Regions from separate parts of the Enterobacter sp. I4 genome, predicted to be linked through region 1. Evidence: predicted binding sites of a transcription regulator. Region 1 holds the regulator's gene; each other region holds the start of a gene.
The links. The regulator CRP, encoded in region 1, controls carbon source genes, mostly activating them, when cyclic AMP is high. The targets are predictions, from matches to a motif close to ATGTGANNNNNNTCACAT.

Region 2: a site for CRP is predicted at 1,339-1,356, ahead of bhsA (multiple stress resistance protein BhsA). Genes of this name have one in related genera too.
Region 3: a site for CRP is predicted at 1,881-1,898, ahead of msrB (peptide-methionine (R)-S-oxide reductase MsrB). Genes of this name have one in related genera too.

What each region holds. Positions count from the first base shown of each region.
Region 1 is NZ_JALBUO010000002.1:800,539-803,815, reverse strand. It holds gene MOQ06_RS16275 (YccS/YhfK family putative transporter) at 1-1,144, opposite strand, end outside; gene crp (cAMP-activated global transcriptional regulator CRP) at 1,202-1,834, opposite strand; gene MOQ06_RS16265 (OsmC family protein) at 2,145-2,549, shown strand; gene MOQ06_RS16260 (phosphoribulokinase) at 2,614-3,277, opposite strand, start outside.
Region 2 is NZ_JALBUO010000003.1:72,961-76,237, reverse strand. It holds gene MOQ06_RS19585 (glycine zipper 2TM domain-containing protein) at 1-487, shown strand, start outside; gene comR (TetR family copper-responsive transcriptional repressor ComR) at 548-1,183, opposite strand; gene bhsA (multiple stress resistance protein BhsA) at 1,428-1,685, shown strand; gene MOQ06_RS19570 (L,D-transpeptidase family protein) at 1,763-2,728, opposite strand; gene mfd (transcription-repair coupling factor) at 2,873-3,277, opposite strand, start outside.
Region 3 is NZ_JALBUO010000003.1:23,712-26,988, reverse strand. It holds gene MOQ06_RS19340 (D-hexose-6-phosphate mutarotase) at 1-604, opposite strand, end outside; gene gapA (glyceraldehyde-3-phosphate dehydrogenase) at 679-1,674, opposite strand; gene msrB (peptide-methionine (R)-S-oxide reductase MsrB) at 2,016-2,429, shown strand; gene MOQ06_RS19325 (YeaC family protein) at 2,471-2,743, shown strand; gene MOQ06_RS19320 (glycoside hydrolase family 18 protein) at 2,793-3,277, opposite strand, start outside.

The DNA.
Region 1 (3,277 bases):
TGCCCATCAGGCTGGCGACGCTCAGCATCACGCTTATCCGGGCGGCGTTACGCAGGGCGGCTGACTTCAGCGACAGATAGCTTTTCAGGGCAGGCAGCAGCGGGAGCCGCTTTTGCTTATCCGCCATCAGGTCACGGGCGTACAGCGGGCGCTGGGTGCGCAGCACCCGGGCGATACGGCTGAAATGCCAGGCGGCAAACTGGCCGACCGGGTTATCCGGGTGCTGACGCGCTATCTTCTCCAGCGCGCCGAGCTGTTTGTCCATGGTAAAGCGCGTCGGGTAGCGGTGATAGAGAATATCGTCCGCCAGCACCCGCAGGCGCGCCGCAACGGTCTGCGCGTTCCAGCGGATCACCGCCTCCGCGTGGCTGCGCTCCACCAGCTTTTGCACCTCTTCCGGGTGGTGAAGGCTGACGGAGATATGCTCCTGCAAATCCAGCCCGACCTGGAAGATACGCAGCAGCCGCTTGTATTCCTGGTTTTGGCTGGCGGCGAGCATGTGCAGCTGCTGGTAGCACTGGCTTATCAGATCCACCACCTTTTGCTGGCGCTCCAGCAGCGGCGGCAGCGATTTTTCCGGATCGGTGTGCTGCGTCAGCAGGGTATATTTCGCTTCGCAATACTCCGCCAGCTGACGGTAGAGCAGGCTGAGGGATTCGCGCATCGGCTGTTCCCGCCACAGCCAGAACCAGAACCAGTTAAACAGCCCGTACCATAGCGTGCCGAGGGCGTAGATCAGCAACGGCTCCCACACCGGCATATTGCCCGCCAGGCTTAAGGTGAAGATGGCGGCGATCAGCGACGCGGGAAGGAGGCGGGCGTGCAGCGAGCTGATTTCGGCGGTCACGCCGAGTGTCATCGCCAGCACGGTCAGGATCAGCGGCAGGGGAATGTCCCGGGCCAGCAGGAGCTGGACGGCAAGGCTACAGCCGGCAAACAGGCAGCCGCCGACGATCAGGCGTTTGAAAAAGCGTTTATGCGGCGTGTCCAGACCGGCAATGTTGCAGCAGGCGGGAACGAGGGAAAACAGCAGGCCTTGCTGCAGGTGTCCGAGGATCAGGCCCACGGCCACGGGAAGACACAGCACCAGCGTTTGTCGCAGTGCGTAGTTAACTTCCGGGTGATAGATCAGCCTGCGCCACATGAGGAGTAGAGACAAAAACGGCGTGCCACCCTGCGGCGGCACGCCGTTTGGCCGGAATTAACGGGTTCCGTAGACCACGATAGTTTTACCGTGGGCAGAGATCAGGTTCTGATCTTCCAGCATCTTCAGGATACGGCCCACTGTTTCACGGGAACAACCGACGATCTGACCAATTTCCTGACGGGTAATTTTAATTTGCATGCCGTCAGGGTGGGTCATGGCGTCTGGCTGTTTCGCCAGGTTCAGCAGGGTCTGCGCGATACGGCCGGTCACGTCCAGGAAGGCCAGGTTGCCTACCTTCTCAGAGGTCACCTGCAGACGGCGCGCCATCTGGGAAGAAAGACGCATCAGGATGTCAGGGTTAACCTGAATCAGCTGACGGAATTTCTTGTAAGAAATTTCAGCCACTTCACATGCTGTTTTTGCACGAACCCAGGCGCTACGTTCCTGGCCTTCTTCAAACAGGCCCAGTTCACCGATAAAATCGCCCTGGTTCAGATAAGAAAGGATCATCTCTTTCCCTTCTTCATCTTTGATCAGCACGGCCACCGAGCCTTTAACGATGTAATACAACGTTTCCGCTTTTTCACCCTGGTGAATCAGCGTGCTCTTTGATGGGTACTTATGAATGTGGCAATGAGACAAGAACCATTCGAGAGTCGGGTCTGTTTGCGGTTTGCCAAGCACCATGCGCTGTTATCCTCTGTTATAAGCTGTCACCAGAGTCATAAGATGCATCCGGACTCTGGGGTTGCAATCGAATTCTTACCCATACCTGGGAAGTCGGCTGTCGTAACGTTTCGCAGCCAGTAAAGTTTGATGTCCTCTGCATACATGTGTAACGTCAATGTATTACTGTAGCATCCAGAGTGTTTTAGCATAGCTTTCGCCGCGTGTCTCCTGGTGTCTCGCTTCAGCATGACGCAGGTCGCCTTCCGTTGCGAGAAATGTAACGTACACGTAATCTGTCATAAAAAATGCAACGTTGGAGTGAGTGAATATGCAAGCGCGCGTGAAATGGGTTGAAGGGTTAACGTTCCTGGGCGAGTCCGCTTCCGGGCATCAGATTTTGATGGATGGCAACTCCGGCGATAAAGCCCCAAGCCCTATGGAAATGGTGCTGATGGCCGCGGGTGGATGCAGCGCTATCGACGTGGTGTCGATCCTGCAAAAAGGCCGCCATGACGTGACCGATTGTGAAGTGAAGCTGACGTCAGAACGTCGTGAAGAGGCGCCACGCCTGTTTACGCACATCAATCTGCACTTTGTGGTCACCGGTAAAGCGCTGAAGGACGCGGCGGTGTCCCGCGCGGTGGATCTCTCCGCGGAGAAGTACTGCTCGGTGGCGTTAATGCTGGAGAAAGCGGTGAACATCACGCATTCGTATGAAGTGATCGAGGCGTGATTGAGGGGGCATCTGCGTGTTGATGCCCTCACCCTAACCCTCTCCCGCAGGAGAGGGGATATGATTATGCGATCTGCTTCCCTTCCATCAACCGCTGTACCAGCGGCGTCATGATCAGCTCCATCGCCAGCCCCATTTTTCCGCCCGGCACCACTAACGTATTCATATGCGAAATAAATGAACCCTGCAGCATCGCCAGCAGCCACGGGTAGTCGATGCCTTCCAGATTGCGGAAGTGGATCACCACGAAGCTCTCGTCCAGCGAGGGAATGCTTTTTGCGGCGAACGGGTTTGAGGTGTCTACGGTAGGGACGCGCTGGAAGTTAATATGGGTTCGGGAAAACTGTGGCGTCAGGAAGTTGATGTAATCCTCCATGGAACGTACCACCGAGTCCATCACCGCCTCGCGAGAGTGCCCGCGCTCGCTGATGTCACGCGTCAGCTTCTGGATCCATTCAAGGTTAACAATCGGCACCACGCCCACCAGCAAATCCACATGGCGCGCCACGTCGTGCTGTGGCGTGACCACGCCGCCGTGCAATCCTTCATAAAACAGCACGTCAGTCGGTTCCGGGAGGGGCTGCCAGGGCGTGAACGTGCCCGGCACCTGATTCCAGGGCACGGCTTCATCGTAGGTGTGCAGATACTTGCGGGACTGTCCGGTACCGCTCTGCCCGTATTCACGGAAGGTTTGCTCCAGCAGGCCGAAGTCATTGGCCTCCGGTCCG
Region 2 (3,277 bases), on a different contig from region 1:
TGTGGCTGCCGTTGCCAGTCTCAACGTTCTGGATCGTGGCCCGCAGTACGCTCAGGTTGTTTCCGCTACTCCCATTAAAGAGACGATCAAAACGCCTCGTCAGGAGTGCCGTAACGTTTCTGTTACCCATCGTCGTCCGGTTCAGGATGAAAACCGTATCGCCGGCTCCGTGCTGGGTGCGGTCGCGGGTGGGGTGATTGGTCATCAGTTCGGCGGTGGACGCGGTAAGGACGTGGCGACGGTTGTCGGCGCGCTGGGCGGTGGCTATGCCGGTAATCAGGTGCAGGGCGCCATGCAGGAAAATGACACCTACACCACGACGCAGCAGCGCTGCAAAACCGTTTATGACAAATCGGAAAAAATGCTGGGTTACGACGTGACCTACAAAATTGGCGATCAGCAGGGCAAAATCCGCATGGACAGAGACCCCGGCACGCAGATCCCACTGGACGGGAATGGTCAGCTGATACTGAATAACAAAGTGTAAAAAAGATGTTCTCTGAACTTAGCTCCTCATGCGCTCAGGCTGAGGAGCTTTTTTTTTGCCTCAGAGTTTCAGCAGCTCAGGCCACAGGCGCAGCGTTGTCTGCGTAATGCTCTGTAACTTTTCAAGCGTCGCGCCTTCACGGGCGCTGATCGACATACCCTGCAAAATACAGCTCAGATACCGGGCAAGCTCCTGCGGACGGCAGTGCGCCGGTATTTCGCCGCGCTGCTGGCGCTGTGCCAGAAACGTGCTTAGGGTCTCCTCCTGCATCGCATGACGTGATTTAACCGTGTTGGCTATCTCTTTTGACGATGCCGCGAGGGTGGCGGAAGTGTTGATCATAAAACAGCCCGCCGGGGTGTCTTTACTGGTAAAGCAGGTGGCGACCGCGCAGAAATAATCCTGCAACGCCTGTTCTACCGTTTTCTCTTCACAGAACAGCTGCGCTTCGTGTTTTGCCGCGAAGCGCGAGATGTATCTGTCCAGAACGGCCCGGAACAGGCCCTCTTTGTTGGTGAACTCTGCATACAGGGTAGGGGCTTTTGCGCCGGTTGCTTCCACCAGGTCGGAAAGCGAGGTGGCTTCATACCCATGCTGCCAGAAGAGCGTCATGGCCTTATCGAGCGCCGCATCCCTGTCGAACACTTTTGGTCGGCCACGGCTTTTTTTTGCGCAACTCGTGACGTCGGTTGTCATGTGCCGTTGGTCCTCAGTTGTTTTGTTGAATAATCATTATAAAAATAAACGTCAGCTATCACCAGCGGTGATTTCTGAAAAAAAATTTAATTTTATCTTCATGAAAAATAAGGGAAATGAAATTAATTTAATGGTCGTTATAAAAATGGGTTGACGTGTGACCTGGATCACACCTATCATTTACCTATCGATCGTTAAGTAAATAGCTAACGACCACTACATCATCTGCCCAAAGGTATAAATTATGAAAAACGTTAAAACCCTCATCGCTGCCGCCGTTCTGAGTTCACTCTCTTTCGCAAGCTTCGCTGCTGTTGAAGTGCAATCTACTCCAGCAGACCAGCAAAAAGTCGGTACCATCTCCGCCACTGCCGGGACTAACCTGGGCTCTCTGGAAGATCAGCTGGCGCAAAAAGCTGACGCAATGGGTGCAAAATCGTTCCGCATCACCTCCGTGACCGGTCCTAACACCCTGCACGGTACCGCAGTTATCTACAAATAAGCGTAACGCAACCCTCCGTTATGCCACTGCAATAAAAAACGCCCTGCACAAGCAGGGCGTTTTTCGTTATGGCTTGATTACAGCGACTGCTGAGCGACGTCGTGATGGCGCGTGACGTCAGTCGGCATACCCGAACGTGCCTCCATCGCCCGCTCCATTACCGTGCCATCGGTATTCGCATTCGTTTTAAAGCTCACCATCGCCGCATTCAGGTTAATAGGCAGCGTCTGCGGATCGTCGTTGATGTTTTTCGATAACGGCTGGTGGATCTCTACCAGACGGACGCCGCCCGGCTCTTCAGACACCTTAATCGGGGTATTGATAATATTCACTTTCGTCCCCGGTGAGATCACGCTGTACAGCGTTTTGATGTCGTTATCACGCAGGCGAATACAGCCGGAACTGACGCGCATCCCGATCCCGAAATCCGCATTTGTTCCGTGCAGCAGGTAAACTCCACCGTATGCCGCCAGGCGAATGGCATGGTGCCCCATCGGGTTATCCGGGCCCGCAGGTACCACGGCAGGGAGATCGATACCCTGCGCCTTATAGCGGGCGCGGATATTTGCCGTCGGAGTCCAGGTTGGATTAGCGCGCTTGTCGGAGACGGTGGTCACCATGGTCGGCGTGAGCGTATCGCCCCCCAGCTGGCCGATGCCGATAGGGTAGACGGTTACTTCATTTTTCCCCGGCGGGTAATAGTAAAGACGCAGCTCGGCGAGGTTTATCACAATCCCCTGACGCGGCGCGTCCGGCAGTATGGTTTGCAGCGGAATAGTCAGCACGCTGCCGGCACGAGGAACGTAAGGGTCAACGCCCGGGTTGGCCTGCAGCAGCGCCAGGAACCCGACGTTATATTTTTTGGCAATGGCTTCAAGCGAACCGCCATCGTTTTCAACCACGTGAAAGCGGTTTTCCCCCACCACGTTGCTGCCGGGAGGAGGAAGTGGCCAGGTATTGGCTCCGGCGGGGAGCGCAACGGCAACCGCTGCGGCCAGCGCAAACACGGTTAGCCAGCGGGTAAAACGCGAAGAGGTCATCATTATCAAAATCCATATAAATGATAAGGTTATTGTTTTATAAGGGGTTAATGATAATTATGGCGAATGTATAGTCGGGAAGATCGGGCGAAGTGCAAAGAGTTTGTAAATTGTCCCCCACCAGCCGGGCGCTGGCGGGGGAGCGGCTTAGGCGATGGCGTTTTCTTCCAGCTGGCGCATAAAGTTACGCACCCAGTCCATGCGGGTTTTACGTTCCGTCAGATCCTGCGTAAATTTCAGGCGCGTCGGGCCATCTAGTCGGAAATGCTGCGGCTGTTTTTGCAGAAGGCCAATCAGCCACATCGGATCGACATGGTTCTTCTCGGCAAACTCAATCACGCCGCCTTTTTCGTTGCCTTCAAGCTTGCGGATCCCCAGCTTCTGCGCCTGCTGACGCAGTCGGGCAATATCAAGGAGGTTGCGCGCCGGGTCGGGCAGTATGCCGAAACGGTCGATCAGCTCGACTTTGATCTCTTCCAGCTCGCCTTCGCTTTTCGCGCTGGCAATGCGTTTGTAGAATGACAGGCGAGTGTTCACGTCAGGAATGAAATC
Region 3 (3,277 bases), on a different contig from region 1:
TCTGCACGCCGTCGTCCAGTTTGCCTTCTTTCGCGTTATCCACTTTGTCGATAAAGGTATCGCCAAGGCCGCTAACCTTAACCGCCTGGATATCACCGACGTTGAAATAGGTGTGCAGCGCGGAGGTGGTTTCGAACTCGCCGTGCGCCTCCAGCTCAATCTCACAGGTTTTACCCAGCTTGAAGCGGGCATACAGGGTGAACTCGTGCGGCCACAGGGCGCGCGTTTCCTCATTCGCCTGTAGTTCAAAGGTCAGCACCGCACCGTTGTCATCGTCGTTGTGCGCCTTCAGCGTCCACTGCTGGTTACGGGCGAAACCGTGAGAGGGTAAACCCTGCTGCGCGGACGGGCCAAACCATGGCCAGCAGATCGGTACGCCGCCGCGGATCGCCGCGCCTTTCTTAAACGAGGTGGCCTCGCTCAGCCAAAGACCTTCTTCTTCGCCTTCTGGTTTCCAGGAGAGCAGGTGGGCGCCATTGAGCGCCACGGAGGTTTTCACGCGCGGATGGTCGACGACAATAACGTCGGCACCGTCAATCTGACGGCGGGAGAGCACAGGGGTAAGTTGTTCGACTACCGGAAGTGCAAATATTTTATTAATCATTACGCAATCCTCTGTCTAAAAACAATAAAAAAGGCGACCGAAGTCGCCTTTTAGGATCAAGAACTCATCTCAACTTATTTGGAGATGTGAGCGATCAGGTCCAGTACTTTGTTAGAGTAGCCAGTTTCGTTGTCGTACCAGGAAACCAGTTTCACGAAGTTGTCATTCAGTGCGATACCTGCTTTAGCATCGAACACGGAAGTGCACACTTCGCCGTTGAAATCGGTAGATACAACGTCGTCTTCGGTGTAACCCAGAACGCCTTTCATTGGGCCTTCGGAAGCAGCTTTGATTGCTTTCTTAATTTCTTCATAAGAAGCAGCTTTTTCCAGACGAACGGTCAGGTCAACAACGGATACGTTAGGAGTTGGAACGCGGAACGCCATACCAGTCAGTTTGCCATTCAGTTCTGGCAGTACTTTACCTACTGCTTTAGCAGCACCGGTAGAGGATGGGATGATGTTCTGAGCCGCGCCACGGCCGCCGCGCCAGTCTTTGTGAGACGGGCCATCAACGGTTTTCTGAGTAGCGGTGGTAGCGTGAACGGTAGTCATCAGACCTTCGATGATGCCGAAGTTGTCGTTGATAACTTTAGCCAGCGGTGCCAGGCAGTTGGTGGTGCAGGATGCGTTGGAAACGATGTCCTGGCCAGCGTAAGTTTCGAAGTTAGCACCACGAACGAACATTGGGGTGTTGTCTTTGGAAGGACCAGTCAGAACAACTTTCTTCGCACCCGCAGTGATGTGTTTACGTGCAGTTTCGTCGGTCAGGAAGATACCGGTAGCTTCAGCTACAACATCAACACCGATTTCGTTCCATTTCAGGTTAGCTGGGTCTTTCTCAGCAGTAACGCGGATGGTTTTGCCGTTAACAACCAGGTGGCCGTCTTTCACTTCAACGGTGCCGTCGAAACGACCGTGAGTTGAGTCGTACTTCAGCATGTACGCCATGTATTCAGCGTCCAGGAGATCGTTGATACCAACGATTTCGATGTCAGAACGTTTCTGAGCAGCACGGAAAACAATACGGCCGATACGGCCAAAACCGTTGATACCTACTTTGATAGTCATATATTCCACCAGCTATTTGTTAGTGAATAAAAGGTTGCCTGTAAAATTACAAAAACCTTACGCAGCGTCAAGCGGAATCGTGTCAATCATTGCGACAAATCAATCCTGTGACTAACGTTTGTGCGACTGACTCGCCTCACTTTCCCTTTGAGCTAGCAACCACATGGGGGCTGCGCCCGGAATTTTAAAGGCCTCGCAGGATTAAAATGTGAAACAGATCACAATTGCCTGACCGCCTTTTCGCGACACATAAGTTTAGAACAAAAGTGCACGCGCGGGTGTTAATGTTTTGTTAGAATCTGGGTTAAAAGATGTCTGTTTCAACAGCGAGATGTAAGCATATGTCGAACCAACGTAACCCCGACGATTTGAAAAAAAACCTCACGGAAATGCAGTTTTACGTGACGCAGAATCACGGCACAGAGCCGCCGTTTACCGGGCGTTTACTGCACAATAAGCGGGAAGGCGTCTACCACTGCCTGGTGTGTGATGCACCGCTGTTTAACTCCCAGACCAAGTATGACTCTGGCTGCGGCTGGCCAAGCTTCTACGAGCCCGTCAGCGACGAGGCGATCTGCTACCTGACGGACTCTTCCCACGGGATGGTGCGCACTGAAATTCGCTGCGGGAACTGTGATGCGCATCTGGGCCACGTCTTCCCGGATGGTCCCCAGCCTACGGGCGAACGTTTCTGCGTAAATTCGGCCTCCATGAGCTTCACCGATGACGAAAACGGCGACCAGACCAAAGGTTGAAAAAACGATTCAGCAAATTATTCCTTTGTAAGGGAGAAATCGTGAATATTGATGACATGATTGCGGGAATGACCCCGGAGGTTTATCAGCGTCTGGTAACGGCCGTTGAGCTGGGAAAATGGCCGGACGGGGTAGCGCTTACGCCGGAGCAAAAAGAGAACAGCCTCCAGCTGGTGATGCTGTGGCAGGCGCGGAACAATACGGACGCGCAGCATATGACCATTGACACTAAAGGGCAGATGGTGATGAAGAGCAAGCGCGAGCTGAAAGAAGAGTTTGGCATCACGCCCAGGCCGATTGCGACGTTCAAATAACGCCCCTGAACAGGCCGGGTGAGCCCTCGCGCCACCCGGCACAATCCAGCTAGTGCTTAATCCCCAATGACGCTGCCAGCTGCTTCGCGAGCCGGTTTTCGTCGTCGGCCCCGTACTCCCAGAACATTGCGCCTGCCAGACCTTTCTCTTTGATGTAGTCCGCTTTGATGGCAACGGAACGCGGATTCTCATAAGAGATGGCAAACAGATCCTTCCCGTCTGCACCCTTCACGGAAAGCCACGGCACCTTCGCCTGGTCGTCCCAGCGTTCGGTAAAGCGCTTTTGCGGGTCGTTCAGCAGCTTCTTAACGATATCGTTGTATTTCACGTAGGTGTCTTTGGTCAGGTCATAACCGAGTGAGCGGAACAAAGCGATCTCCCGAGGGCCGAAGTAAGGCTGCGTCACCGGGTTTTTTTGCGCATCGGGCTTGCTCCAGTCAATGCCCGGCTCAACGGACCGTTTTGGCACGCGCCCGTAGAAGCCAATCCCGAGGTTCATCTGCTGCGGCTTCAGGCCAGCGGCCAGATAATTGT